DNA from 2 places in the Solibacillus sp. FSL W8-0474 genome. Region 2 is predicted to be linked to the other one. Evidence: a T-box and tRNA genes for the amino acid it is inferred to sense, from the RefSeq annotation. Region 2 holds a T-box; the other holds one or more tRNA genes.
What was found. A T-box is a leader RNA that pairs with one kind of tRNA and senses whether it is charged. The one in region 2 lies ahead of cysS (cysteine--tRNA ligase), so its partner is inferred to be a tRNA-Cys.
Positions count from the first base shown of each region.

Region 1: it has a tRNA-Cys gene. The T-box ahead of cysS (cysteine--tRNA ligase) is inferred to sense a tRNA for this amino acid. The anticodon was not compared.

Region 1 is NZ_JBBOQJ010000001.1:3,425,830-3,440,985, forward strand. It holds gene queG (tRNA epoxyqueuosine(34) reductase QueG) at 1-652, opposite strand, end outside; gene NYE67_RS17385 (B3/B4 domain-containing protein) at 742-1,431, shown strand; gene NYE67_RS17390 (DIP1984 family protein) at 1,444-1,953, shown strand; gene NYE67_RS17395 (S66 peptidase family protein) at 2,178-3,089, opposite strand; gene NYE67_RS17400 (DMT family transporter) at 3,219-4,133, shown strand; gene nagB (glucosamine-6-phosphate deaminase) at 4,134-4,865, opposite strand; gene NYE67_RS17410 (hypothetical protein) at 5,085-5,462, opposite strand; gene NYE67_RS17415 (helix-turn-helix transcriptional regulator) at 5,462-5,665, opposite strand; tRNA gene NYE67_RS17420 (tRNA-Leu) at 5,912-5,993, opposite strand; tRNA gene NYE67_RS17425 (tRNA-Cys) at 6,042-6,115, opposite strand; tRNA gene NYE67_RS17430 (tRNA-Gly) at 6,120-6,194, opposite strand; tRNA gene NYE67_RS17435 (tRNA-Gln) at 6,204-6,278, opposite strand; tRNA gene NYE67_RS17440 (tRNA-His) at 6,294-6,369, opposite strand; tRNA gene NYE67_RS17445 (tRNA-His) at 6,409-6,484, opposite strand; tRNA gene NYE67_RS17450 (tRNA-Trp) at 6,515-6,588, opposite strand; tRNA gene NYE67_RS17455 (tRNA-Tyr) at 6,599-6,682, opposite strand; tRNA gene NYE67_RS17460 (tRNA-Thr) at 6,689-6,764, opposite strand; tRNA gene NYE67_RS17465 (tRNA-Phe) at 6,772-6,847, opposite strand; tRNA gene NYE67_RS17470 (tRNA-Asp) at 6,873-6,948, opposite strand; tRNA gene NYE67_RS17475 (tRNA-Met) at 6,952-7,026, opposite strand; tRNA gene NYE67_RS17480 (tRNA-Val) at 7,052-7,127, opposite strand; tRNA gene NYE67_RS17485 (tRNA-Glu) at 7,151-7,225, opposite strand; tRNA gene NYE67_RS17490 (tRNA-Ser) at 7,241-7,332, opposite strand; tRNA gene NYE67_RS17495 (tRNA-Asn) at 7,342-7,417, opposite strand; rRNA gene rrf (5S ribosomal RNA) at 7,431-7,546, opposite strand; rRNA gene NYE67_RS17505 (23S ribosomal RNA) at 7,667-10,595, opposite strand; rRNA gene NYE67_RS17510 (16S ribosomal RNA) at 10,864-12,418, opposite strand; gene NYE67_RS17515 (nucleotidyltransferase-like protein) at 12,758-13,651, opposite strand; gene NYE67_RS17520 (YgzB family protein) at 13,921-14,262, shown strand; gene perR (peroxide-responsive transcriptional repressor PerR) at 14,354-14,800, opposite strand; gene NYE67_RS17530 (D-2-hydroxyacid dehydrogenase) at 14,978-15,156, opposite strand, start outside.
Region 2 is NZ_JBBOQJ010000001.1:3,924,333-3,939,488, reverse strand. It holds gene NYE67_RS19975 (ATP-dependent Clp protease ATP-binding subunit) at 1-2,309, shown strand, start outside; gene radA (DNA repair protein RadA) at 2,458-3,831, shown strand; gene NYE67_RS19965 (acetate uptake transporter) at 3,924-4,571, opposite strand; gene NYE67_RS19960 (PIN/TRAM domain-containing protein) at 4,871-5,956, shown strand; gene ispD (2-C-methyl-D-erythritol 4-phosphate cytidylyltransferase) at 5,970-6,671, shown strand; gene ispF (2-C-methyl-D-erythritol 2,4-cyclodiphosphate synthase) at 6,773-7,249, shown strand; gene gltX (glutamate--tRNA ligase) at 7,448-8,908, shown strand; T-box leader at 8,980-9,202, shown strand; gene cysS (cysteine--tRNA ligase) at 9,294-10,697, shown strand; gene NYE67_RS19935 (Mini-ribonuclease 3) at 10,698-11,111, shown strand; gene rlmB (23S rRNA (guanosine(2251)-2'-O)-methyltransferase RlmB) at 11,114-11,980, shown strand; gene NYE67_RS19925 (NYN domain-containing protein) at 11,985-12,497, shown strand; gene sigH (RNA polymerase sporulation sigma factor SigH) at 12,592-13,215, shown strand; gene rpmG (50S ribosomal protein L33) at 13,293-13,439, shown strand; gene secE (preprotein translocase subunit SecE) at 13,480-13,665, shown strand; gene nusG (transcription termination/antitermination protein NusG) at 13,839-14,378, shown strand; gene rplK (50S ribosomal protein L11) at 14,554-14,979, shown strand; gene rplA (50S ribosomal protein L1) at 15,114-15,156, shown strand, end outside.

The sequences.
Region 1 (15,156 bases), 500 kb from region 2:
AAAAAGCAATACATCGCTGTGAATTCAGTTGACCTGGTGCTACAATTGCACCCGTTGGACAGACGTCAATGCATAAATTACAGTCTCCACATTCATCCTCTATCGGTGTATCAGGAGCAAAAGGTAAATTTGTCATAATTTCACCTAAATATACGTAAGAACCAAACTCAGGTGTAATAATGGAACAGTTTTTCCCGCTCCACCCGATTCCAGCTCGCTCTGCTACAGCGCGATCGACAAGCTCCCCTGTATCGACCATCGATTTCACCTTCACATTTGGTACTCTTTCTTGTAGCCATGATTCAATAAGCTGAAGACGTTCACGCACTGCTGTATGATAATCGACTCCCCATGAAGCACGACAAAAGATTCCACGGCGTTCTCCCTTTTTCCCCTGTGGAGCATCCTGCATTCGGGAGGGGTAAGCTATTGCAATAGCAATAATACTTTCGGCATCTTCCAATAATTTTAACGGCTCTGTACGAAGCTCAATATCCGATTCTTCAAATCCCGACTGATAGCCTAATTGTTGCTGTCGTCGTAAACGGTTTTTCAGTTCATGAAACGGAGCAGCGGTTGTAAATCCGATTTTATCTACCCCAATAGAAATTGCGTATTGAATTAATTCTTCTTGAAGTTGAGATACTTTCATTTCACTTGCTCCTTTCAAATGATACAATGAATACAAGTTATTTTATATTACATAATTATCCAATATTATTATTTAAGTAGGTGCTGTATTTGAATATTACTATTAATGACTCACTCTTTACAGTGAATGAACAATTTAAAATTGGCCTTATCCATTATAGCAAAATTATCGTAGAGGAATCTCCTCAAATGATTAAAGGTCGCACGCAACTATATCAGGAAAATTTATATTTAGAATTACAGGAAAAACCTGTAACTGAGCGAACTGGAATTAAAGAATGGCGCCAGCTTTGGAAATCTTATGGTGCCGATCCAAATCGTTATCGTCACTCTGCCGAAAGCTTAATGCGACGTATCGCTAAACAGCAATATTTAACACCGTTTCATATAGCGGTAGATTTGAATAATTTCTTTTCATTGCAATTTGAAATTCCAGTCGGCATATATGATTTGGATGGTATTCAAGGAAATGTTGAAATACAAGTTGGTAATGCATCAACAGGCTATGAAGGAATAAATGGTCGTTACAACACATTGGAAAATATCATTTATTTAAAAGATACGTTCGGTCCATTCGGTAGCCCATATGTTGATTCAAAGCGAACTGCGGTAACTGAAGTAACGACTAATGCATTGCAAATCTTTTATTTACGCCCATCGATTAGTGAACAGGAAGCACAAAAGTTATTAAACAGTGCCGGAAAAATGTTTACCCAAGTAAGCGGTGGCGAGTTTGAGGCGCATGTCCTTTCAACGGAGAATAAAAAAATTCATTTTTAAGGAGCTGATAGTGTGAGCATTAATCTAGCAGAGGCTGTAAAACTAAAAAGCGTTATTACAAAGAAAATTCAAGAACGTACATTTGCTGTAAATCAACTAACACATGTTATTATTGAAAAAGGTGAACAACCAAAAAGGCCCGATTATACACTTGAAATGCTTGAAGCTGAATTAAAACAATTACGGTATGACTCTCGTAAGCTGGATTCACTCATTTACCGTGCAAATATTGATAATCTAATCGTATTTAAAGACGAGGAAATGCCTATTGTAGAAGCGATCGAACTTGCTAGCCAGTTACGTGCAGAAGCTGCCTTATGTAAAAGCTTAGGTTCTGAAGAAAAAGAAGCATTCTACCACAATTCTGGTGAAGCTATCCTATACCGTGTAGCACTGTATGATCCGATGACATATCGTAATCGTGCGAACGAGCTGGAAAAGGAAGCACATCGCCTTTCCAATTTAATTAACGCTAAAAACTACCAAGTAGAAATCGAATTTGATGATAGCAACTACTTCTAATCCTAGAGCGGTGAGACTCCAATCTAGGTAATAACGAGCGATTTTTGCTTAGGCAAACTTAGAAAAACCAATCAACTTTTAACTGTTACAACGTTACCTTTCACTAATGACCAACTATTGTAAAAGATAACTACAAACTAAATTGTGTATTTCCGTCGCTCGTTATTAAAAGACACCTGCTCACTATGTAGTGAAAAGGTGTCTTTGTTATTGATTTCCTATTATTATTCTACACCCGGTAATATCCGTAATGTTTTTTCATCCGCATCTAGAATAGCTTCTACTCCTAGTGGTATCGCAATATTTGGTTCGCAATGACCAAATTTAAATCCTGCTACTGCAGGTTTGTTTAAGGGCTTTATATACCCTTCTATAACGTTCATAACATCATCATAGCTATATCCACTGCTAAGCATATTAAAATCGCCTATAACGAAGCCTGCAGCAAGCTCAAGCTTTCTGGAGAGACGTAATTGGTTTAATGATAAATCAATTTGTTCTATCGATTCACCGATATCCTCGATCAAAACAATTTTTTTCCGTACATCGATTTCAAATTTTGTTCCAAGTGTACTAACAAGGCGATTCAGATTACCACCTGTTAACTCACCGCGTACAACGCCAGGTACGATTGTACGAAGTGATGATATGCTTTCGGTATACTGAATTTCAATCGGTTGGAATAATTGCTGAAACATCTTTTTCGATAATGGATCAAGTTCCCCTTTTGAACTAGATAACATAGGACCGTGGAATGTAACGACATTCGAAAACTCATTCACTTGTGTATGTAATGCAGTAACATCCGAAAAGCCCCAAATGATTTTCGGATTGTCCTCGATTAACGGGTAGCTAATTTTATCAATAATTCGAGAAATACCGTAACCACCTTTTACTAAAAAGACCGCTTTCACTTCCGGATCACGAATCATTTGATGAAAATCTTCTAATCGTTCCTCGTCAGTACCTGCTAAAAAGCCGTCATACGCTTGGATCGTATTGCCTAGCTTATATTTCAAACCAAGCTCGTCCAATATTGCTAATTTGTCCCCTAAAGATTCTATATTAAGCGGGCTGCTTAAATTTACTAATCCTACTGTATCTCCATGCTGTAATCTTGCTGGTCGTATTTTCAAGTAAATGACCTCCTTTTGCTTCTGTCGCTATTGTATCATAGCGTTTTATGTAAAGCGCATTGCAATTCCCCCCAGGTTGTCCCTATAATAGATAAAATTATTTTTCCAATATTAAGGGGCTGCTATTTAATGAAATACCCACCACAGGTACTTCTCATATTTGCTACTTTATTATGGGGCGGTAACTTTGTAATTGGTCGCGCCGTTACTGGAGAAATTCCTCCTATAACCCTGGCATTTTTACGCTGGATTGTTGCCTTTGCCGTATTTTTCCCCATTGCGTACAAGAGGACAAAAAAGGAATGGGATGCACTCAAGCAAAATTGGGTGGCCGTCATTATGTTAGCTTTGACAGGAGTCGCTGCATTCAATACGCTCGTTTATATCGGTTTGTATTATACTACATCCATCAATGCATCTTTAATGAATTCTTCCACACCGATAATTATATACATATTAAGCTTTCTCTTCTTAAAAGAACGTTTAACTAAATATCAATTGTTAGGTACAGTAATTTCTCTGGGAGGCGTGTCTTTTATTATTTCCGGGGGCTCATTACAAAGCTTACTTGCCTATTCATTTAATAAAGGAGATTTGATTGTACTAGTGGCAGTGTGTTGTTGGAGTATTTATTCATTGCTTATTAAGAAGTATGCTGGCAGGCTCCCTGGCTATTCAACATTTTTAGTAACAATTGCTATAGGTGCTTTAATGCTGCTCCCATTTATGTTATATGAACTACTCACTACATCACAAACTATTGTATGGAGCACTACTACTATTGGAGCTATTTTTTATGTTGGAGTCATTGCATCGATTGTGGCATTTCTAAGCTGGAATACAGGCGTTGTAGCATTAGGTGCGAACAAGGCAGGAATTTACTTAAACTTTATCCCTCTGTTTGCTAGCATCTTTGCAGTAATCTTTTTAAATGAAAAGTTACTACTTGCACAATTAATCGGCGGGGTTGCCATAATTGTCGGGGTATTTATTTCATCTATAAAAAGTAAATTAAAAGGAGTGCATCATCAGCACTCCTCTTAATTATTCTACTCCCGTATAAATAACAGTTACGTCTGGATGATAGTTTAATACACTTGCTGGGAAGTCTTCTGTAACTTCACCACTACGAAGACGATCAAATGCTTCTTGCTTCGCTACACCTGCAATTAGTAAGACAATCTTTTTTGATTTCATAATTGTTTTAATACCCATAGTAATTGCATGTGTCGGTACATCATCGATTGAGTCGAAGTAAATTTTATTCGCTTCACGAGTCGACTCAGCTAACTCTATAACGTTTGTACCTAAATCGAATGGTGTTCCTGGCTCATTAAAGCCAATATGTCCATTAACACCAATACCTAATAGCTGAATATCAATATTCCCTGCTGCTTCAATCATTGCATCATAATCCATTGCTGCTTTTTCAATATTTGCTGCATTACCTATTGGTAAGTAGATATTTTCCTGCTTCATATCAATATGATTAAATAAGTTGTGGTCCATATAGTAATGGTAACTTGCCTCATTAGATGGATTAATACCAATATATTCGTCCAAGTTAAAAGACTTAGCCTGAGCAAAGGAAATATTCCCTTCCTTATATATTGATACTAGTTCTTTATAAAACCCTTCAGGTGTACTTCCAGTTGCCATCCCAAAAACAGTTTTACTATTTTCCTTTAACTGCTCTACAAAAATACTTGCAGCAATTTTACTCACTTCATCATAATCTGTCGCTTCAACCCATTTTAAATTTGTTACAGCATTCATTCATTCCCCTACTCCCTATGCTTATATAATTCAAATATAAATATCATTCTAAGTTCCTTACATCAATACGTTAATTTTATAGCATAAATTTTTAATATGCTATATAAAACAGTTCATATTTCCTTTTAATAAATACGATTTAACTTTAATTGTACCCATATAATTAATTAATATGTTAGGAATGAATTTCAAGCCGGAAAAAGGGCAGGACATTGTAAACTAGTACTTTTTTGCATAATAAACCATATTTAAAAATACGACTGAAATATATAATGCAATGAATAGTGATAACACTTGAAAGGCTGAAACATTTAGAGGAGACAATGGGTTAAATATCAACATTAATATAATGGCAAATATCACTCCCCAAAAATAACTAATGTATGTTGCACGTTCTCGAATCTTTTGAGCACGTTCATCTTTTGCTGCAAAGTGAGGTTCTAAATAAGCCAAACTAAACGCCATTATTGAAAGGGTAATTACCATTAATGCATCAGGAAACTTCCCAGAAAACATATGAGATCCATTAATCAAAATACCTATTAAAAGCATAAAGATACCGATAAACAAAAAGAATGACCGGTTTCCAGTGATCATTATTGATTGTCCTCCTCATAAATAAATATATCCTCAATGTGACAGTTAAACTGACGGGCTAACTTAAATGCCAATGTAATGGAAGGGTTATAACGTCCCTTTTCCAAAGAAATAATCGTTTGCCTAGAAACTTTTAAATTTTCAGCTAAGCCATCCTGTGATAAACCGTACCGTGTACGTAAATCCTTAATATTATTTTTCATTTTTACCTACCTAAAGTAAAGTATATTTTACGTAAAGCTAACTTTACATTCATTATATAAAAGAAGTAAATAATTGTAAATATAATACGAGAAAACGTTTTGTTTTCTTCGATGTTTGTAAGCCAACTGTTGTAGTACTGTAATTCCTTCTCAACTAAAAAATAAACTATAGTAAACGAAAACACCCTCAAAGCCTGTAATCAAGACTTTGAGGGTGTTTTAATAGTTCTAACTTGAACTCAATGATACCGATAGCCGGGGTCGAACCGGCACTCCAGAAGGAACCGGATTTTGAGTCCGGCGCGTCTGCCAATTCCGCCATATCGGCAAAATAAAAAAGGGTAAAAAAAAACCGGAATTACCGATTAATTAAATATGGAGGCGGCAACCGGATTTGAACCGGTGATAAAGGTGTTGCAGACCTGTGCCTTACCACTTGGCTATGCCGCCATATTGGAGCGGAAGACGAGGTTCGAACTCGCGACCCCCACCTTGGCAAGGTGGTGTTCTACCACTGAACTACTTCCGCAAAAAAAAATGGCTGGGGAACCTGGATTCGAACCAGGGCATGACGGAATCAAAATCCGTTGCCTTACCGCTTGGCTATACCCCAAAGCTTTTAATATAATGGGGCGACTGATGGGAATCGAACCCACGAATGCCTGAACCACAATCAGGTGCGTTAACCACTTCGCCACAACCGCCACTATATTATAATTTTAACTCTTAAACCTAAATAAAAATGGGGCGACTGATGGGAATCGAACCCACGAATGCCTGAACCACAATCAGGTGCGTTAACCACTTCGCCACAACCGCCACTATATTATTTTGAGTTTTTGAATTTATTGGCAGGGGCAGTAGGAATCGAACCCACACTGACGGTTTTGGAGACCGTAGTTCTACCTTTAAACTATGCCCCTATTAAAAGGATGGTGGAGGGGGACGGATTCGAACCGCCGAACCCTAAGGAGCGGATTTACAGTCCGCCGCGTTTAGCCACTTCGCTACCCCTCCAGGTAATGGTGCCGGCGAAAGGAGTCGAACCCTCGACCTACTGATTACAAGTCAGTTGCTCTACCAACTGAGCTACACCGGCAAAAATATGGTGGGTTTGGACGGAATCGAACCGCCGACACTTAGAGCTTCAATCTAATGCTCTACCAACTGAGCTACAAACCCATATTAATATGTAGTATTTTAAAAATGGCGGTCCCGACCGGGATCGAACCGGCGATCTCCTGCGTGACAGGCAGGCATGTTAACCGCTACACCACGGGACCATTTGGTTGCGGGGACAGGACTTGAACCTGTGACCTTCGGGTTATGAGCCCGACGAGCTACCACTGCTCCACCCCGCGACAATACTATGATTTAAAATTTGAATGGTGGAGGATGACGGGCTCGAACCGCCGACCCCCTGCTTGTAAGGCAGGTGCTCTCCCAGCTGAGCTAATCCTCCATGCTGGATATTAATGAAATGAATGGTGACCCGTACGGGATTCGAACCCGTGTTACCGCCGTGAAAGGGCGGTGTCTTAACCACTTGACCAACGGGCCATTTTAATAAATGGCTGGCGGAGAGTAAGGGATTTGAACCCTTGATGCAGGGTTACCCGCATACACGATTTCCAATCGTGCTCCTTCGGCCACTCGGACAACTCTCCAAGAGTTAATGGCTCCGAAGGCAGGACTCGAACCTGCGACCTGCCGGTTAACAGCCGGATGCTCTACCAACTGAGCTACTTCGGAATATTTCTATACAGCCTAGCGACGTCCTACTCTCACAGGGGGAAGCCCCCAACTACCATCGGCGCTAAAGAGCTTAACTTCCGTGTTCGGTATGGGAACGGGTGTGACCTCTTTGCCATCATCACTAGACTATTTTTCAGAAAGACCTTATTTATTATACCACACTTTCCTTATTTGGCAAGTGTTTTTTATAATAAATTCATTCTTTCAAAACTGGATAAACGTTTCATTGAATTTGTGCAATAAAATGTGGTTAAGTCCTCGACCGATTAGTATTCGTCAGCTGCATGCGTCACCGCACTTCCACCTCGAACCTATCTACCTGATCGTCTTTCAGGGGTCTTACTTACTTGCGTAATGGGAAATCTCATCTTGAGGGGGGCTTCATGCTTAGATGCTTTCAGCACTTATCCCGTCCACACATAGCTACCCAGCGATGCCTTTGGCAAGACAACTGGTACACCAGCGGTGTGTCCATCCCGGTCCTCTCGTACTAAGGACAGCTCCTCTCAAATTTCCTACGCCCACGACGGATAGGGACCGAACTGTCTCACGACGTTCTGAACCCAGCTCGCGTACCGCTTTAATGGGCGAACAGCCCAACCCTTGGGACCGACTACAGCCCCAGGATGCGATGAGCCGACATCGAGGTGCCAAACCTCCCCGTCGATGTGGACTCTTGGGGGAGATAAGCCTGTTATCCCCGGGGTAGCTTTTATCCGTTGAGCGATGGCCCTTCCATGCGGAACCACCGGATCACTAAGCCCGTCTTTCGACCCTGCTCGACTTGTAGGTCTCGCAGTCAAGCTCCCTTATGCCTTTACACTCTTCGAATGATTTCCAACCATTCTGAGGGAACCTTTGGGCGCCTCCGTTACTCTTTAGGAGGCGACCGCCCCAGTCAAACTGTCCGCCTGACACTGTCTCCTACCCCGCTAAGGGGCATGGGTTAGAAGTTCAATACAACCAGGGTAGTATCCCACCGACGCCTCCTCCGAAGCTGGCGCTCCGGGATCTCTGGCTCCTACCTATCCTGTACAAGTTGTACCAAAATTCAATATCAGGCTACAGTAAAGCTCCACGGGGTCTTTCCGTCCTGTCGCGGGTAACCTGCATCTTCACAGGTACTATAATTTCACCGAGTCTCTCGTTGAGACAGTGCCCAGATCGTTACGCCTTTCGTGCGGGTCGGAACTTACCCGACAAGGAATTTCGCTACCTTAGGACCGTTATAGTTACGGCCGCCGTTTACTGGGGCTTCAATTCACAGCTTCGCTTGCGCTAACCGCTCCTCTTAACCTTCCAGCACCGGGCAGGCGTCAGCCCCTATACGTCACCTTACGGTTTTGCAGAGACCTGTGTTTTTGCTAAACAGTCGCCTGGGCCTATTCACTGCGGCTTCTCTAGGCTATGCACCCAAAGAAGCACCCCTTCTCCCGAAGTTACGGGGTCATTTTGCCGAGTTCCTTAACGAGAGTTCTCTCGCACACCTTAGGATTCTCTCCTCGACTACCTGTGTCGGTTTGCGGTACGGGCACCTCTCACCTCGATAGAGGCTTTTCTTGGCAGTGTGAAATCAGGAACTTCGCTCATAAGAGCTCGTCATCACAGCTCAACGTTAAAGTATGCGGATTTGCCTACATACACGCCTTACTGCTTGAACACGCGCAACCAACGGCGTGCTTACCCTATCCTACTGCGTCCCCCCATTTCTCAAACGGTGAGGAGGTGGTACAGGAATATCAACCTGTTGTCCATCGCCTACGCCTATCGGCCTCGGCTTAGGTCCCGACTAACCCTGAGCGGACGAGCCTTCCTCAGGAAACCTTAGTCATACGGTGCATGGGATTCTCACCCATGTTTCGCTACTCATACCGGCATTCTCACTTCTAATCGCTCCACCAGTCCTTCCGGTCTGACTTCAACGCTATTAGAACGCTCTCCTACCACGCATACTCAAAGTATGCATCCACAGCTTCGGTGAATCGTTTAGCCCCGATACATTTTCGGCGCAGCGTCACTCGACCAGTGAGCTATTACGCACTCTTTAAATGATGGCTGCTTCTAAGCCAACATCCTGGTTGTCTAAGCAACGCCACATCCTTTTCCACTTAACGATTACTTGGGGACCTTAGCTGGTGGTCTGGGCTGTTTCCCTCTTGACTACGGATCTTATCACTCGCAGTCTGACTCCCGTGTATAAATATCCGGCATTCGGAGTTTGTCTGAATTCGGTAAAGCGAGATGCCCCCCTAGTCCAAACAGTGCTCTACCTCCGGTATTCTCAATCACGAGGCTAGCCCTAAAGCTATTTCGGAGAGAACCAGCTATCTCCAGGTTCGATTGGAATTTCTCCGCTACCCACACCTCATCCCCGCACTTTTCAACGTGCGTGGGTTCGGGCCTCCAGTGAGTGTTACCTCACCTTCACCCTGGACATGGGTAGATCACCTGGTTTCGGGTCTACGACCACGTACTAATTCGCCCTATTCAGACTCGCTTTCGCTGCGGCTCCGTCTTCTCAACTTAACCTCGCACGTAATCGTAACTCGCCGGTTCATTCTACAAAAGGCACGCTATCACCCATTAACGGGCTCTAACTACTTGTAGGCACACGGTTTCAGGATCTATTTCACTCCCCTTCCGGGGTGCTTTTCACCTTTCCCTCACGGTACTGGTTCACTATCGGTCACTAGGTAGTATTTAGCCTTGGGAGATGGTCCTCCCGGATTCCGACGGAATTTCACGTGTTCCGCCGTACTCAGGATACACTCTGGAGGGAATGAACTTTTGACTACAGGGCTTTTACCTTGTTTCGCGGACCTTTCCAAGTCGCTTCGTCTAACTCATTCTTTTGTAACTCCGTATAGAGTGTCCTACAACCCCAAAGAGCAAGCTCTTTGGTTTGGGCTCTTCCCGTTTCGCTCGCCGCTACTCAGGGAATCGAATTTTCTTTCTGTTCCTGCAGGTACTTAGATGTTTCAGTTCCCTGCGTCTGTCCTCATCACGCTATGTATTCACGTGTAGATACTATCCGATTAAAGATAGTGGGTTCCCCCATTCGGAAATCCCCGGATCAAAGCTTACTTACAGCTCCCCGAGGCATATCGGTGTTAGTGCCGTCCTTCATCGACTCCTAGTGCCAAGGCATCCACCGTGCGCCCTTATTAACTTAACCAAAAGTTAACACTTGGATAAAATCCAAGATTTAAGTTTACACGTCAATTGCTTGACTTGTTTAAAAATCTATAAAATAGAAATTTGATTTATTGCTTTCAATGTCGTTTTATCCAGTTTTCAAAGAACGAAATGCGGCTTACTCACACAAGATGAATCAACCAACATGGTTTTGAAGTATTCCATTCAATTAAGAATGAACCTTCAAAACTGAACAGCAACCGTTAATGTTTCATTCTCCGTGAGAATGATTCCGAAATAATCCTTAGAAAGGAGGTGATCCAGCCGCACCTTCCGATACGGCTACCTTGTTACGACTTCACCCCAATCATCTATCCCACCTTCGGCGGCTGGCTCCATAAAGGTTACCTCACCGACTTCGGGTGTTACAAACTCTCGTGGTGTGACGGGCGGTGTGTACAAGGCCCGGGAACGTATTCACCGCGGCATGCTGATCCGCGATTACTAGCGATTCCGGCTTCATGTAGGCGAGTTGCAGCCTACAATCCGAACTGAGAACGATTTTATCGGATTAGCTCCCCCTCGCGGGTTGGCAACCGTTTGTATCGTCCATTGTAGCACGTGTGTAGCCCAGGTCATAAGGGGCATGATGATTTGACGTCATCCCCACCTTCCTCCGGTTTATCACCGGCAGTCTCCTTAGAGTGCCCAACTGAATGATGGCAACTAAGAATAAGGGTTGCGCTCGTTGCGGGACTTAACCCAACATCTCACGACACGAGCTGACGACAACCATGCACCACCTGTCACCGTTGCCCCCGAAGGGGAAACTATGTCTCCATAGTGGTCACCGGGATGTCAAGACCTGGTAAGGTTCTTCGCGTTGCTTCGAATTAAACCACATGCTCCACCGCTTGTGCGGGCCCCCGTCAATTCCTTTGAGTTTCAGTCTTGCGACCGTACTCCCCAGGCGGAGTGCTTAATGCGTTAGCTGCAGCACTGAGGGGCGGAAACCCCCCAACACTTAGCACTCATCGTTTACGGCGTGGACTACCAGGGTATCTAATCCTGTTTGCTCCCCACGCTTTCGCGCCTCAGTGTCAGTTACAGACCAGACAGTCGCCTTCGCCACTGGTGTTCCTCCAAATCTCTACGCATTTCACCGCTACACTTGGAATTCCACTATCCTCTTCTGCACTCAAGTTCCCCAGTTTCCAATGACCCTCCCCGGTTGAGCCGGGGGCTTTCACATCAGACTTAAGGAACCACCTGCGCGCGCTTTACGCCCAATAATTCCGGACAACGCTTGCCACCTACGTATTACCGCGGCTGCTGGCACGTAGTTAGCCGTGGCTTTCTAACAAGGTACCGTCAAGGTAGCGCCAGTTACTACGCTACTTGTTCTTCCCTTGCAACAGAGTTTTACGAACCGAAATCCTTCTTCACTCACGCGGCGTTGCTCCATCAGACTTTCGTCCATTGTGGAAGATTCCCTACTGCTGCCTCCCGTAGGAGTCTGGGCCGTGTCTCAGTCCCAGTGTGGCCGATCACCCTCTCAGGTCGGCTACGCATCGTTGCCTTGGTGAGCCGTTACCTCACCAACTAGCTAATGCGCCGCGGGTCCATCTTATAGTGACAGCCGAAACCGTCTTTCAACTTTCAAACATGTGTTTAAAAGTATTATTCGGTATTAGCCCCGGTTTCCCGGAGTTATCCCAATCTATAAGGTAGGTTACCCACGTGTTACTCACCCGTCCGCCGCTAAATCAGAGAGAAGCAAGCTTCTCTCATCATCCGCTCGACTTGCATGTATTAGGCACGCCGCCAGCGTTCGTCCTGAGCCAGGATCAAACTCTCCATAAAAGTAGTTTGAAAGCTCATTTGCTTTGCTAGCGATTCAACTTAATTAAAAGTTAAAATCTATTGTTTGCTTCATTTAAGAAGCTTGTTTCATTAACGTTGCTTGTTCAGTTTTCAAGGTTCATTTTGTTGCTATGTCGTTTTAGCGACTTCTCTAATTTAACATTTCTTCTTTTCTCTGTCAACAACTTTTTTTTGCAAAGTTGTTTGAGCGTTTAGAAGTTATTTTGTTTTTCGAGTACGTCTTAGCGACATTTAATATATTACAATATCACTCACACTTACGTCAATACTTTTTTCAAAAAAAGTTTCAGAGCGTTATTTAACGCTCTGATTAATATACTATAAACCGTATTCACTTTCAATAAAGTGTCGGTCTACATAATAGTTACGATGGAATATCGCTTCATTTTTAGCAACTACGGTCTCTACTTGAACTAACTCTTTCTCGATTAAATATTCAACAAAAACTTCTAGATCTATAGAGTAGTAACTTAATTCAGGGTGATCATGTAATTCCTGTATTGTCCAATAGGGTTGAGCAAGCATTGTTTCTAAAATATGCTGCGCCCCATCAGTCGTTCTTGAATTAATTAGAAACTCTCCTGCTAAAAATAAAAGCTCCAGACGCTTTTCCAAACTTTCATTACTCATAATTAATTCTTCATATAACTTATAAATCGCCGGGTCATTTCGTTTCACTTGAGCCCATACAGTGACTTCCGGATAGTGACCACTATCAATAATTGATAATCTACCTAAATGATGTAATGAAGCAACTACATGATTATAAGCATCTAAATAGTGACCATCCTCAAACAATTCTTTTCCTTCTTGATAACGGCGGATTAACTTAGCGAACTGAATTCCTGTTTTCAACTTACGACCGACAAAAGGAAACTCTTGTAGTTCTGAACGCAGCTTAAATAAAAATTCATTTCGATCGAACATAATTTTACCGTGGAATAGCCAATCAACTAAACGCTTATTCGAACCAATAAAGATCCATTTACGCAGACGCTCTTCCGTTAATATATGCATCACCATTTTCGCATCACCATACATATAGTGTTTTGAATAAATAGGCGTGTCACTATCTTTTACAATAATTAAAAGTACCGAATCAAATGTATCGGTCATATTCTCAGCGCCTTCACGCTTATTAATTAAAATAACCCCTAACGTCTCTGGCTGACTTGCGCGTTCCTGATAAATTGGTCTTAAAATATGTTCCATTGTTATCCCCCTATAAAATTTTGCTACTATATATATTTGTTTCTAAGTTATTGTAATCGCTATATATCAAATTAACTAGTGTTATCTCATTGAATATTTAATCCAATAAAAAGTCGTTATTAATTATAACTAGAATAATAGAATTGTTTCGACAATAAGTTTGGAAATACCTTTAAATTCATATAATAGAATATCTCCAAAATCTTTCAAATCTACTAATCTAAATCCAATTTATGTTATAGTATATTTTAGATTAGGAGGCAATTATAATGAAAAAGTATAATAGTAAAATAAATAAAATACGATCATTTGCATTATCGCTTATTTTCATCGGCTTTGTAATTATGTATGGTGCAATCTTTTTTAAAGACAATCAAATTCTTGTATTAATCTTCATGTCTATAGGGCTTCTGTGCATTATCGGTAGTACTGCTGTTTATGGATGGATTGGACTTTTATCAACTAAAGCAGTACAAGTGGTTTGTCCGGAATGCGGAAAATGGACAAAAGTATTAGGTCGTGTAGATATTTGCATGTATTGCAACGAACCACTTACATTAGATCCTTCATTAGAAGGTAAAGAATTTAATCAAGAATACAACAAAAAATAAAGTATAAATAAGCTGCATTGATACTCACTTTGGGTTAATGCAGTTTTTTCATACAAAAAACCTAGCAACAATCGTTACTAGGTTAAACTTTTTATTGAACTTTCTTTCCACCGACTGCAATACACTCTGGGCAAGTACCGTATACTTCCAAACGGTGCGAATTAACTTCAAAGCCTGTAACTTGAGAAGCGAAGTGCTCTACTTCATTTAATCCAGGATAATGAAAATCTACAATTTTGCCGCAACATTCACAAATCATATGATAGTGATCGCCCGTTACAAAATCGAAACGACTTGCTGCGTCTCCGTAAGTAAGCTCTTTAACTAAGCCAACCTCACGAAATACTCGTAAATTATTATATACTGTTGCGACACTCATATTAGGAAACTTGCCGCAAAGTGCTTTGTATATATCATCCGCTGTTGGGTGAATCATACTTTGAATTAGATATTCCAAAATCGCATGACGCTGAGGAGTAATTCGTACACCAGTAGTCTTTAACGTGTCCAGCGCATCCTTTAAATGCATTTCAGACATCGTCATACACCCCTTTTCATACATATTATTAATTTATAATCGTTATAAATAGTGTATCGAATTTATCCTCAAGTTGTCAACAATTGCTTATTCTAATAGAAGTAAAAGTCATTAGATAAAATTGCTAATTGAAAATCCATCCAAGCAAAGCTTAACTTCACTAACAAATTTTCTCAGTTAGTAACCTCTAAGAATATCCATCTTATTTTCTAAGTCCCGCTCTCCATTCAACCATTTTTGCAAACTCGGTTTAAAAATATCTAAACTTCGCTCCACATAACGTGATGAATGACTTGAAAAATGGGGAGAAAGAGTTACATTGTCTAAATCCCATAATGGACTATCCGATGGTAAAG
Region 2 (15,156 bases):
CCGCAAAAGCATTAGAAGCAATTAATATAAGCCCTCAAATGATTGAAACAGGTATAGAGGAATTAGTAGGAAAAGGTACCGAGGAAGTTGGGCCTATCGTACATTACACACCGCGTGCTAAAAAAGTAATCGAACTTTCATTGGATGAATCACGTAAATTAGGTCATGCATATGTAGGTACAGAACATATCCTATTGGCATTAATTCGTGAAGGAGAAGGTGTTGCAGCACGTGTATTGGCTAACACAGGTGTAAGTATTAATAAAGCACGCCAACAAGTTTTATTACTGTTAGGAAATAATGATGCCAATAATAGTGGAACGTCAAATATGGCGCAAACTGTAAATACACCGACGCTGGATAGTTTAGCACGTGACTTAACAGCAGTTGCCCGAGAAGGTTCACTTGATCCTGTCATTGGACGCTCAAAAGAAATTACACGTGTCGTGGAAGTATTGTCACGCCGTACGAAAAATAACCCAGTACTAATCGGGGAGCCAGGTGTCGGTAAAACAGCCATTGCTGAAGGATTAGCTCAGCAAATTATTAATAATGAAGTACCTGAAACACTACGTGACAAACGTGTTATGACACTTGATATGGGTACTGTAGTAGCAGGTACAAAATACCGCGGTGAATTCGAGGATCGTCTGAAAAAAGTTATGGATGAAATTCGCCAAGCCGGCAATATTATTCTGTTCATCGATGAGCTTCATACACTTATCGGCGCAGGTGGTGCAGAAGGTGCAATTGATGCATCTAACATTTTAAAACCATCTTTAGCCCGTGGTGAATTACAATGTATCGGTGCCACAACACTTGATGAATATCGTAAATATATTGAAAAAGATGCCGCATTGGAGCGTCGTTTCCAACCTATCCAAGTTGATGAGCCGTCTGTTGATGAAACAATCCAAATTATTAAAGGCTTACGTGACCGTTATGAAGCACATCACCGTGTGAAAATTTCGGATGAAGCAGTAGAAGCGGCGGCGAAATTATCAGATCGTTACATTTCAGACCGTTTCTTACCGGATAAAGCAATTGACTTAATTGATGAGGCAGGTTCGAAAGTTCGTTTACGTTCATATACAGTACCACCGAATTTAAAAGAATTGGAAGATAAGCTAGAAGGCATAAAATCTGAAAAGAATGCTGCTGTTTCAGGTCAGGAATTCGAAAAGGCAGCAGCGTTACGCGATTCGGAGCAAAAGCTAAAACAAGAGCTGGAGCAAATGAAAAAGGAATGGAAAGAAAAACAGGGTAAAGAAGAGTCGACAGTATATGTGGATGACATTGCCCAAGTTGTTGCAATGTGGACTGGAATTCCGGTTTCTAAAATCGCACAAGCAGAATCAGCGAAATTACTGAACCTTGAAGAAGAATTACACAAGCGTGTAGTCGGTCAAGGTGAAGCGGTGGAAGCAATTTCACGAGCTATTCGTCGTGCACGCGCGGGATTAAAAGATCCTAAACGTCCAATCGGTTCATTCATCTTCCTTGGTCCTACAGGTGTCGGTAAAACGGAACTTGCACGGGCGCTGGCAGAAGTAATGTTCGGTGATGAAGATGCGATGATCCGTGTAGATATGTCAGAGTATATGGAGAAACATTCGACTTCACGTTTAGTTGGTTCACCTCCAGGCTATGTGGGCTTTGATGATGGCGGTCAATTAACGGAAAAAGTTCGTCGTAAACCATACTCAGTTGTATTACTTGATGAAATCGAAAAAGCACATCCAGATGTATTCAACATCTTATTGCAAGTACTGGAAGATGGTCGTTTAACGGATTCAAAAGGTCGTGTTGTAGATTTCCGTAATACGGTAGTTATTATGACATCAAACGTTGGTGCGGATGCATTGAAATACCGTAAGCATGTTGGATTTAGTGCAGGATTAAATGAATCGAAAGATAAAGATATGAAGGGTACAATGCTGGAAGAACTGAAAAAAGCATTCCGCCCAGAGTTCTTAAACCGTATTGATGAAATGATTGTGTTCCACTCATTAGAGAAAGTTCACTTAAAAGAAATCGTATCATTAATGGCTAACTCTTTAACAAACCGTCTTAAAGAGCAAGAAATTGAGCTGCACCTTACAGATGCTGCACTTGAAAAGATTGCTGAAGAAGGCTACGATCCACAATATGGTGCTCGCCCATTACGTCGTGCATTGCAAAAACATGTGGAAGATCGTTTATCTGAAGAACTGTTAAAAGGGACATTAGATAAATCGCAAACAGTGGTACTTGATTATGTAAGTGATGAGTTTATCGTCCGTACTCAAGAAAAAGTATCATCAAATTAATGGAATAAAAAGATGAGGTAGGTTAATTCCTGCCTCGTCTTTTTTTATCCATTTTTGAAGCCCAAAATGAATTTTACGACTGATTAGTGGGTATTCGATTTTGTTTCGTGTACAATTATAGGAACAAACATTCGAAGGAGCTAGCAAAATGGCAAAAAAGAAATCGAAATTTATGTGCAGCAGCTGTGGCTATGAAGCGGCAAAATGGATGGGGCGTTGCCCAGGGTGTGGCGAATGGAATACGATGAATGAAGAAGTCGAAGTCATCACAAAAGGGCCGCGTGGTGCGTTCCAGCATTCTACAACCGCTACAAAGGCAACACCTATTATTCATGTGGAGGTACAGGAAGAAACACGTATTGCCACAGAAATGAATGAATTTAATCGCGTTCTAGGCGGCGGAATTGTCCCAGGCTCACTTGTTTTGATAGGGGGAGACCCGGGAATAGGGAAGTCGACATTACTATTACAAGTATCTGCTCTTCTTTCTAATCAAGGAAAGCGTGTGTTATACATTTCCGGCGAGGAATCTGTACGTCAAACGAAACTAAGAGCCGAACGCTTAGGAGTTCACACTCCAGAGCTTTATATTTACTCGGAAACAAATCTGGAATTTTTAAATCAAACAATTGATGAAGTACAACCGAAATTTGTTATAGTCGATTCAATTCAAACAGTACATCATCCAGAAGTAACGAGTGCGCCGGGGAGTGTTTCTCAAGTACGTGAATGTACAGCAGAATTAATGCGTATTGCGAAAACGAAAAACATCGCGATTTTCTTGGTTGGTCACGTTACAAAGGAAGGTCAGATTGCAGGGCCGCGTATTTTAGAACATATGGTAGATACTGTTTTGTATTTTGAAGGGGAGCGTCACCATAACCACCGTATTTTACGGAGTCAAAAAAACCGTTTTGGTTCTACAAATGAAATTGCTATTTTTGAGATGCTCCACGGTGGATTGAAAGAAGTATTGAATCCGTCTGAGCTGTTTCTACAGGAACGTTCACAAGGTGCACCAGGCTCGACAATTGTGGCGTCAATGGAAGGGACACGACCAATTTTGGTGGAAATACAGTCACTTATCACGCCGACAAGTTTCAATTATCCAAAACGCATGGCTACAGGGGTTGATCAAAACCGTGTGCAGCTTTTAATGGCAGTATTGGAAAAACGGATGGGTATGATGCTTCAGGCACAGGATGCCTATATTAAAGTTGCCGGTGGTGTGAAGCTGGATGAGCCGGCAATTGATTTAGCGGTATTAACGAGTATTGTTTCGAGCTTTAAAGATCAAACGGTACGCCCGACTGATTGCTTTATTGGGGAAGTAGGATTAACTGGGGAAGTACGCCGCGTTTCTAGAATTGAACAGCGTGTACAGGAAGCGGCAAAGCTAGGGTTTAAACGCGCATTTATTCCAGCCTCCAATATTGGTGGCTGGGAGTTCCCTGCAGATATTCAAGTAGTCGGTGTTGAAACAATTAGTGATGCACTTCGGGAATCTTTTCAAAATTTATAATACACTTATTATCATGCTCTTTGCAGATAAAAAAAGCGTCGCAAATGTTAGTATACATTTTGCGGCGCTTTATTTTGTCCAAGTCCTATGAATTATGCTTTTACAGTTTTATCTTTCTTTTCAAATGCTTCTCTTGTGAAAATGCCAAAAGGCTTTCCAATCGGTAAGAAGTTGAAGCCGAAATGCTTGTTTAATACATTAGCCCCTGCACCGTAAAGTGATAAAAGCGCAATAATTAATTCAGAATAAGCGGCTAATAAATGCATACCATGTTCCATTATGCCAAATGAGCTTAAAGCCAAACCGATAAATAGTAAATCAATCATTACAAAGATAGAAAATAAAACTTTATTTGTTTCAGCTGCACCAATCGTCATAAATAGGGTAAAGATTAAATACCCTAGATACACAACGCCAAGCTGACGTGTATCAACAGATGCTTGCAATGCTTCACCGAACACACCGGCTTGAACGAACCAGCTCATACCTACACCCATCCAAAATAAACCATATGCGCCAAATGCTGTCGTACCAAATGTATTATTATGCTTTGAATCTAATACTGACGCGTAAAATTGTGCAATCCCACCTAAGAAAATTGCCCAGGGAATGACTAAACCTAAACCTTCAGTCCATCCCAATTTTTGAGTTGAAGCGACAAATGTTACAATAGCTAAACCGAATAACCCGATTGCAGATGGGTCAGCGGTTGAAATTTTTACTTCTTTCGTTATATCCAAAACGTATTCTCCTATTCTATGTTGTCATTTTTCTATTATTTTAAAATAATATCTAAAATCGTTATTTATTACTATGTAAGAGTATAATTTTAAATGAACTCTGTAATAATCGAAAAGATATGATGTAAATTCAACAAATACAAAGGGAGAATTCTCTGTAAATGTTTAATATTAATAAAGGCATGGAACTTACATAAATAGAGTCTTTAATTAATATTTCTATTTTGCTGCGATATTGATGGTTGTGCTTCGCATGAACAGGGCATTATATGTATAATTATTGATGGAGGTGATAGTAATTGTTAAAAAGAATTATTCAAGTAGCATTTTTATTTATCGGTGGAGCATTAGGTCTCATTTTCTTACCGCCATTATATGAATTTATGAATTTATCATCCAATCCGTGGCTTAATAATCCGTACATTAGTGTTGCGATAGGTGCTGCTTTATTATTTGTTCTATCGTTTGCGTTATCCGATTACTTTGTAAAATTAATTACATGGTTAGAAGAAGTATTATTTAAATTGCCTGCAGCAGATTTATTGTTTGGGACGCTTGGCTTAATTGTAGGGCTAAGTGTAGCAACATTAGTTGGTGTGGCAATTAATCAAATGAATATACCTGTAATTACTGCGGTTGTTCCAGCAATCTTATCGATTGTACTTGGATATTTAGGCTTTAGATTAGGCTTTAGTAAGCGTGATGAGCTTATGCAGATTTTTACAGTGAAATCCACAAAGAAACGTATTAATGATGCATCTGGAAAAGAAGTGCAGGAACAGGAGCAAGATCAATATAAATTGCTTGATACGAGCGTTATTATTGATGGTCGTATAGCGGACATATCCGAGACTGGGTTTGTTGAAGGAATTTTAGTCGTGCCTCAGTTTGTGCTAACAGAGCTTCAGCATATTGCAGATTCTTCTGATACGTTAAAACGTACGCGTGGTCGCAGAGGGTTGGATATTCTAAAGCGTCTTCAGGATGAACGGTCATCCAAAGTCCTTATTACTGAAGTAGATTTTGAAGATGTGGCTGAAGTGGATTTAAAATTGGTCCGTTTAGCTAAAAATATGAGCGCACAAATTTTAACGAATGATTTTAACTTAAATAAAGTTTGCGAATTGCACCGAGTAAAAGTATTGAATATTAATGATTTGGCAAATGCGGTCAAGCCTGTCGTTATTCCTGGTGAAGATATGCAAGTAGTTGTGATTAAAGATGGTAAAGAACACAATCAAGGGGTAGCATATTTAGATGATGGTACGATGATTGTTGTAGAAGGCGGTCGTAGTTATATCGGGCAGGCGATTAGAGTAACGGTAACAAGTGTATTACAAACATCAGCCGGACGAATGATTTTCGCGAAGCCAAAAGAAGATTAGGAAGTGAAGTATTTTGCGGTATGAAGTCGTTTTGCCGGCAGCAGGTAGTGGGAAGCGTATGGGCGCTGGGCAAAATAAATTATTTTTAAACTTAGCGGATAAACCCATTTTAGTGCATACTCTTCTTGTTTTTGAACAAGATGCAAACTGTACAGGAATTTGGCTGGCAGTAAAGGATGAGGAACGATCATTTATACAATCGCTCATCGAAAATTACAATATTACAAAAGTAAAAGGGCTACCTACTGGGGGAGAAGAACGACAACATTCGGTGCACTCATGTATTAAAGAAATGAAGGCAGTAGAGGTTGTTCTTGTTCATGATGCAGCAAGACCTTTTATTACGATTCCAAAAATTACAGAACTTGCAAAGGTTGCATACGAAAAAGGAGCAGCCATTGCAGGCGTTCGTGCAAAAGATACGATGAAAATTGTGCAGAATGGACTCATTAAAGAAACAATTGACCGTGAGTCTTTATGGATGGTTCAAACACCGCAAGCATTCCGGTATGATTTATTGGCTGAAGCAGAAGATGTAGCTGAAAAGGTTGGTTTTTTAGGAACGGATGAAGCGATGCTAGTAGAACGATTAGGGCATGATATTCACATCGTAGAATGCAGCTACGAAAATGTAAAAATGACGACTCAGGAAGATTTGATTTTTGGTGAAGCTATTTTAGAAAAACATAACTTTAGAAAGAGCCTTGAAAAGTAAAAGGTTTTCAAGGCTTTTTTTGTAGAAGTTGATTATACTATGGGTAATGAGATTAGCAGAAAGAAGGTGAAAGCTAGTTTACTTTGTAAGCTAGCATTATTATGTTTCGAATAGGACAAGGTTTTGACGTTCATGAATTTGCAGAAGGACGTCCATTAATTTTAGGTGGGATTACAATTCCTCATGAGCGCGGCTTACTAGGGCATTCAGATGCTGATGTACTTTTGCATACTGTGACAGATGCAGCATTAGGGGCAATTGGTGAAGGGGACATTGGTCGTCATTTCCCGGATACAGATCCGGAATGGAAAGATGCCGATTCAGCAAAGTTACTTGAATTCATTTGGAAAATGGTTGAAGAACGGGGCTACAGATTAGGTAATGTAGATTGTACAATTATGGCTCAACGCCCAAAGATGGCACCATATATTTCGCAAATGCAAAACCGTATCGCTGAATTACTAAATGCAGAGCCTTCACAAGTAAATGTAAAAGCAACAACGACTGAAAAATTGGGATTTGTTGGTCGTGAAGAAGGTATTGCGGCAATGGCAACGATTCTTTTAGTGAAAGCTTAAGGCGAAATCAAGTGTTAAAATCAACATATGTTACTTTAACTTAGTAACTGACAGTGGTAGAATGGACAAGGTTTAAAAAGACACTTATTGTGAAAGTATAGTGCAATATAATGTCCTTTCTTACACATATAAAAAATTGTATACTTTTTATATTGAAAATGGTCGAGCGTTTTAACGCTAAAATTAGGAGGCAATATTATGACGAAAACAGTTCGAGTTCGTTATGCACCATCGCCAACAGGATTTTTACATATCGGTGGCGCACGTACAGCTTTATTTAACTATTTATATGCAAAACACCATAACGGAACTTTTGTAGTACGTATTGAAGATACAGATATCGAGCGTAATGTAGAAGGTGGAGAAGCTTCTCAACTTGATAACTTGCGTTGGTTAGGTATTACACCAGATGAGTCAGTGGATATTGGTGGTCCATATGCGCCGTATCGTCAAATGGAGCGACTGGATATATATAAAGAACATGCAGAAAAGATGTTGGAATCAGGTCAAGCATATAAATGTTTCTGTACATCAGAAGAGTTGGAAGCAGAGCGTGACGCGCAAAAAGCGAAGGGTATTGCTGCTCCAATGTATGGCGGGAAATGCCGTCACTTAACATCAGAAGAAGTTGCAGCAAAAGAAGCAGCGGGCGATCCATATACAATTCGTATGCGTGTACCAGCAGATGTAACATATAACTTCGTTGACTTAGTGCGCGGTGAAGTATCATTTGAATCAAAGGATGTCGGTGACTGGGTTCTTGTGAAAGCAAATGGAATTCCAACATACAACTATGCTGTTGTATTAGATGACCACTTTATGGAAATTTCGCATGTATTCCGAGGAGAAGAACATTTATCGAATACGCCAAAACAAATGATGATCTTTGATGCTTTCGGATGGGAATATCCACAATATGGACATATGACATTAATCGTAAATGAAGAGCGTAAAAAATTATCGAAACGTGATGAATCAATTATTCAATTCGTTACGCAATATAAAGAACTTGGTTATTTACCAGAAGCAATGTTTAACTTCTTTGCCTTACTAGGCTGGTCTCCAGAAGGAGAAGAGGAAATCTTTTCTCATGATGAACTTGTTAAGCTTTTTGATGAAAAGCGTTTATCAAAATCGCCATCTATGTTTGATAAAACAAAACTTACATGGATGAACAACCAATATATTAAAAAAATGTCTCGTGAAGAGGTTGTAGCACTAGCATTGCCACACTTACAAAAAGCAGGCTTACTACCAGAACAGTTATCAGAAGAGCAACATGTATGGGCTTCTGATTTAATCGCACTTTACCATGAGCAAATGAGCTTCGGGGCAGAAATTGTAGAATTATCGAGCCTATTTTTCACAGAAGAAATTGCATATGATGAAGAAGCAAACGAGGTATTAGCAGGTGAGACAGTGCCAACTGTTATGGCTGCATTTAAAACTCAGTTAGAAATTTTAGAATCCTTTGATGCAGACTCAATTAAAGCGGCTATTAAAGCCGTGCAAAAAGAAACAGGTGTAAAAGGTAAAAACCTATTCATGCCGATCCGTGTTGTGACGACTGGTCAAACACATGGACCGGAATTACCGAATTCCATTGCCCTAATTGGCAAGGAAAAAACAATTGCCCGTGTCGGAAAGTTTGCTGAATAGATATCTAAGGGTAATATTAATGATTGATTTTTCAGAAAATAAATGTAAAATGAGTTTAAATTGTATATAATGTTAGCGCGTTGAGAAGGAGAAGTACGCGGCGCATACCTTATTAGAGAGGATCATCACCGGCTGAAAGTGATCTAGGTTAAGGCAAAGCTGAAATGCACCTTCGAGTATTTAACTGAAATTGTAGTAGGTTAAATCGATTTGTCCCCGTTATAGGACTTTCAAGCGGAAAAAGTATTCGTATTTTTTCAACCAGAGTGGAACCGCGCGTATAGCGTCTCTGTCACCTTCAACTAGGTGATGGAGACGCTTTTTTGCAGAAATAAAAAGTGAACAGTTAATTAAAAAAAGAACGTTTATAAAGAGGAGCGGCAAAATGAGTATTCAAATCTTCAATTCGTTAACGAGACAAAAAGAGCCCTTTATTCCATTAGAGGATGGCAAAGTGAAAATGTATGTATGCGGTCCTACTGTATACAATTACATTCATATTGGAAATTCACGTCCAGTCATCGTATATGATACGGTACGACGCTATTTCCAATATGCTGGCTATGAAGTGAAATTCGTATCGAATTTTACCGATGTTGATGACAAAATTATTAAAGCTGCCAATGAGCTGGGAGAAGAAACGTCGGCATTAACAGACCGCTTCATTGCTGCATATTTTGAAGACATTACTGCATTAGGTTGCCAAAAAGCGGATGCCCATCCACGTGTAACAGAGCATATGGACGATATTATTGAATTTATTAAAGTGCTAATTGAGAAAGGTTATGCATATGAATCTCAAGGCGATGTTTATTATCGTACACGTAAATTCGATGGCTATGGAAAGTTAAGCCACCAATCAATCGATGATTTAAAAGTCGGCGCTCGCATCGAAGCAGGCGAAAAGAAAGAAGACCCGCTAGATTTTGCCTTATGGAAAGCAGCCAAAGTAGGGGAAATTAAATGGGACTCTCCGTGGGGAGAAGGACGCCCAGGTTGGCATATTGAATGTTCTGTTATGGCACGTGAGCATTTAGGTGATACAATCGATATTCACGCAGGAGGGCAGGATTTAACATTCCCTCACCACGAAAATGAAATTGCGCAATCAGAGGCGCATAATGATAAAACATTTGCACGTTATTGGATGCATAATGGCTATATTAATATTGATAATGAAAAAATGTCAAAATCTCTCGGTAACTTTATATTAGTGCATGATATTCGTCAGCAAATCGATCCGCAAGTACTACGTTTCTTTATGTTGTCGGTTCATTATCGTCACCCAATCAACTTCGCACAAGATTTAGTGGAAGCTGCGAAAAACGGATTAGATCGTATTCGTACTTCTTATGCAAATGCTGAGCACCGTTTGGCATTATCGGCAAGCTTAGGGGATGACAGCGAGCAATGGCTTGAGAAAATTAATCAAGTGAAAATTGATTTTGAAAATGCAATGAATGATGACTTCAATACAGCAAATGCGATTTCGGCGTTGTTTGAACTATCACATATTGCCAATGTTTATTTAAAAGAAACTAATACGGATAAAGCTGTGTTGCAAGCGATATTAAATATGTTTGATGCAATTGGAGAAGTATTGGGAATTAAAGTGAAAATTGAAGCTGGTTTATTGGACGAAGAGATAGAGGCATTGATTGAAGAGCGTAACCAAGCCCGTAAAAACAGAGATTTCGCACGGTCAGATGAAATTCGTGACCAATTGTTAAGTATGGATATTGTGCTGGAAGATACTCGTCAAGGAACGCGCTGGAAACGAGGACAATAGATGCAAAACTTAACACCGCATGATGTCATACAGTTAAATGCACTGGCGCTCGCCTATATGGGGGACGCCGTGCTTGAACAAAGAATTCGGGAATATTTAATTTTATCTGGTCGCGCAAAGCCAAATACATTGCATAAAGAAGCGACAAAATATGTTTCGGCCAAATCTCAATCAAACATCGTACATCGCATGATTGACGAAAATTATTTGACGGAAGCAGAACAAGCCGTTTTCCGTAGAGGGCGTAATGCCAAATCAGGCTCTGTTCCAAAAAATACGGATGTCCGAACATATCGAAATAGTTCGGGCTTTGAGGCTGTTTTAGGGTATTTATTTTTAAGCAAAGAACATGTCCGGGCAAATGAAATTATAGATTACGCAATAGAAATCGTAGAACAATCAAAAGGAGAGTAACTATGGCAGAAAAAAGACAGCAAGGTCGTAAGCCGCGCGATGCTAAAGGTCGCGACAAAAAGGCGGATACCTTTAAAGCTCACGATAAAAAACAGCAGGAAGAAAAACCTCAAGCTGCCCAAGAGGAAGTAACCGGAGAAATGATTGCCGGGAAAAACCCAGTATTAGAAGCGCTACGAGCAGGTCGTGAAATCAATAAATTATGGATCGCTGAAGGTGTTAAGAAAACTGGGGTACAAGAATTAATGGACTTAGCGAAAGAGCAAGGTGTGTTAGTACAATTTGTACCAAAGCAAAAAGTAGATAAATTAGCAGAAAACCATCAAGGAATTGTTGCATCTGTTGCAGCGTATGACTATGCAGAATTGGATGATCTATTTAACGCAGCGAAGGCAAAAAACGAAGACCCGTTCTTTTTAATACTGGACGAATTGGAAGATCCGCATAACTTAGGCTCAATTATGCGAACGGCAGATGCAATCGGTGCACATGGTATCATAATACCGAAGCGTCGTGCCGTAGGTTTAACAGCAGTTGTTGCAAAAGCTTCAACAGGTGCTATCGAGCATGTACCTGTTGTGCGTGTAACGAATTTGGCCCAAACAGTGGACGAGTTAAAAGACCGCGGCGTTTGGATAGCGGGAACAGATGCAAAAGGTTCGGCCGATTATCGTAAAATGGATGCTACATTACCGCTTGCATTAATTATTGGGAGTGAAGGTAAAGGGATGAGCCGTCTTTTAAAAGATAAATGTGATTTCTTATATCACTTACCAATGGTTGGTCATGTTACATCATTGAACGCTTCCGTAGCAGCAGCACTGCTAATGTATGAAGTGTACCGTAAACGACAAGAAGCTAACGGATGAGGTTATGCAAAACATTTTGCTAGTAGACGGCTATAACATGATAGGTGCATGGAGTGAGCTGCGTCCATTGCGTGAACCCCACTTTGAAGATGCGCGCGATCGCTTGATTGAAAGAATGGCTGAATATAAAGCACATACAGGGTGGCGTGTGATTGTTGTGTTTGATGCACACCTTGTACCAGGTACAGAGCAGTTATATATTCAGCACGCTGTGGAAGTAATCTACACACGTAAAAACGAAACAGCCGATGAGCGTATTGAAAAGTTGTCGACCGAGTTGAAAGGGCGCAAAATTCAAATCCATGTGGCAACTTCCGATATGACAGAGCAAAATGTCGTATTCGGTCACGGTGCTTTAAGGAAGTCCGCACGTGAGCTTGAAATTGAGATGCAAATTATTCAGTCGAAAATTTCTTCCAAAGTAAAAGAATCGACTGACGAAAAGCCCCCCTCAAGAATTAAATTATCGAAAGAAGTAGAACTACAATTTGAAAAGTGGAGACGAGGGATTAAGTAATAGTTTGCCCGCAATTTCCAATTAAGTTATACTATTCCTAATAATTCTAGCGTAGCTGAGGTGATTTTCGTTGCTTAAAAGTGAGAAGTTACAAATGGTACTGCATTTAGAACGTTTGACAGATGAAGGGCTTGTAGAGCAGGTGCATCTAGGCAATACAGATGCGTTAGATTTTTTGATTTCGAAATACCGGCTTTTCGTTAAAGCAAAAGCACGGTCATATTTTTTGGTGGGTGCCGATAAAGAAGATATTATCCAAGAGGGTATGATTGGTTTATATAAGGCCATCCGAGATTTTAGAGAGGATAAGCTTGCTTCGTTCCGTGCATTTGCCGAGTTGTGCATAACAAGGCAAATTATTACGGCGATTAAAACGGCTACACGCCAAAAGCATATCCCTTTAAATTCTTATGTGTCCTTAGATAAGCCGATCTATGACGAAGAATCAGAGCGGACATTAATGGATATAATTACGAGTCCACTTTCTGATGATCCGGAGTATTTGATGATTAATCGTGAAGACTATGTCTATCTAGAACAAAAGATGGGCGAGGTATTAAGTGAGCTAGAGCAGCAAGTATTGGCTCGTTATCTAGAGGGCCAATCCTACAATGAAATTTCTGAAGAATTAAACCGCCATGTTAAATCCATTGACAATGCCCTACAACGGGTAAAGCGTAAATTGGAGCGGCATCTTGAACTAAAAGAAATAACTTAAACACTGACAGCCTTTATTGACAGTGGGAAATTTAGGTGTTAGTCTTTAAAGGACAAACTGCCGAAAAGGTGATATAAATGGCAAAGAAAGTCGTTTTAAGCTGTGAAAAATGTGGTTCAAGAAACTATAGCGTTCCTAAAAAAGATGGAGCGACTGAGCGCTTAGAATTGAAGAAATTTTGCTCGCATTGCAATGAGCATACAACGCATAAACAAACGTTATAAATAAAAAATAGATTAATTCGTTGTTCGGGGGTTAGCCAAAATGAGTAAGGTAACAAACTTTTTTCAAGAAGTCGGCTCGGAAATGCGTAAAACAAGTTGGCCAAAAAGCAAAGAGTTAACGAAATATACGGTAGTAGTAATTTCAACAGTTATCGTTATGGCGTTATTCTTTACGGTTACAGATTTAGGAATCTCAGAATTATTCCGTTGGTTCTTGTCTCTATAAGCTATATCATGTTAATATTTCGAAATAGCCCGTCAATTTCAAATAACGGGTTTTTTCATTTGTTAAAAAATGTTTTATAGTTAATAAATAGATTATTGAAGTTTTGTGATCGGGGAAATATATACCCTAACACATTAAAGTAAAGGAGGGACGGACGATTTAGTCCTACCTATATGGAGAAAAATTGGTATGTAGTTCATACGTATTCTGGTTATGAAAATCGAGTGAAAGCTAATCTTGAAAAACGTGTAGAAACAATGGGTATGCAAGATAAGATTTTCCGAGTAATCGTAGCTGAGCATGAGGAAATCGATGTAAAAGAAGACGGTAAGAAAAAAGCGGTAATGCGTAAAATCTTCCCTGGTTATGTTTTAGTAGAGTTAATTATGACGGACGACGCTTGGTATGTAGTCCGTAATACACCAGGGGTAACTGGATTTATCGGTTCTTCAGGTGGTGGGGTTAAACCAACGCCATTATTACCGGAAGAAGCAGAACGTTTACTTGCACAAATGGGCATGAACGAGTCTCAATTAGGCGAAGTTGAAATTTCTGTTGGAGAAGTTGTCGAAGTGCTTGAAGGGCCATTTGCACATTTCCAAGGTCGCGTAGAAGAAGTAGATGTCGACAAAGCGAAACTAAAAGTATTAGTAGATATGTTTGGTCGCGAAACAGTGATGGAACTAGATTTCAACCAAGTACAAAAAATATAGAATTATTTAGACTTGATTAAGCAATTTAAAAGTGTTATCATTTCATAGGTCAGACTGTCTAACTTTAGATGTTTGATTTTAATTAGTTTTAATGTTATCGGCTTAGCTGACGAACAGATATTGAGTGGGAGGGGCAACCCTATTACCACATCACGGACTTAAGGAGGTGTGTCTCGTGGCTAAAAAAGTTATTAAAGTTGTAAAACTTCAAATCCCTGCTGGTAAAGCAAACCCAGCGCCACCGGTTGGTCCTGCATTAGGTCAAGCAGGTGTAAACATTATGGGATTCTGTAAAGAATTTAACGCTCGTACTGCTGATCAAGCTGGTCTTATTATTCCGGTTGAAATTTCAGTATTCGAAGATCGTTCATTTACTTTCATTACGAAAACTCCACCTGCAGCAGTGTTACTTAAAGTAGCGGCTGGTATCCAATCTGGATCTGGTGAACCAAACCGTAAGAAAGTTGCAACGGTTAAACGTGATAAAGTTCGCGAAATCGCTGAACAAAAAATGCCAGACCTTAACGCTGCTTCAGTTGAAGCTGCTATGTTAATGGTTGAAGGTACTGCACGAAGCATGGGCATTACGATCGAAGACTAATCCCATCTTCAACACTTGATGATGTTTTTGTTTTTTGGAAGGTTGCTGCACTCTGATACTAGTTTGATGAGTGCGCAACCTTTATTCGTGGGAGGTCCAAATCCGTTACAACCACAATCAAGGAGGAAATTATAATGGCTAAAAAAGGTAAAAAACTGCAAGAAGCAGCTAAATTAA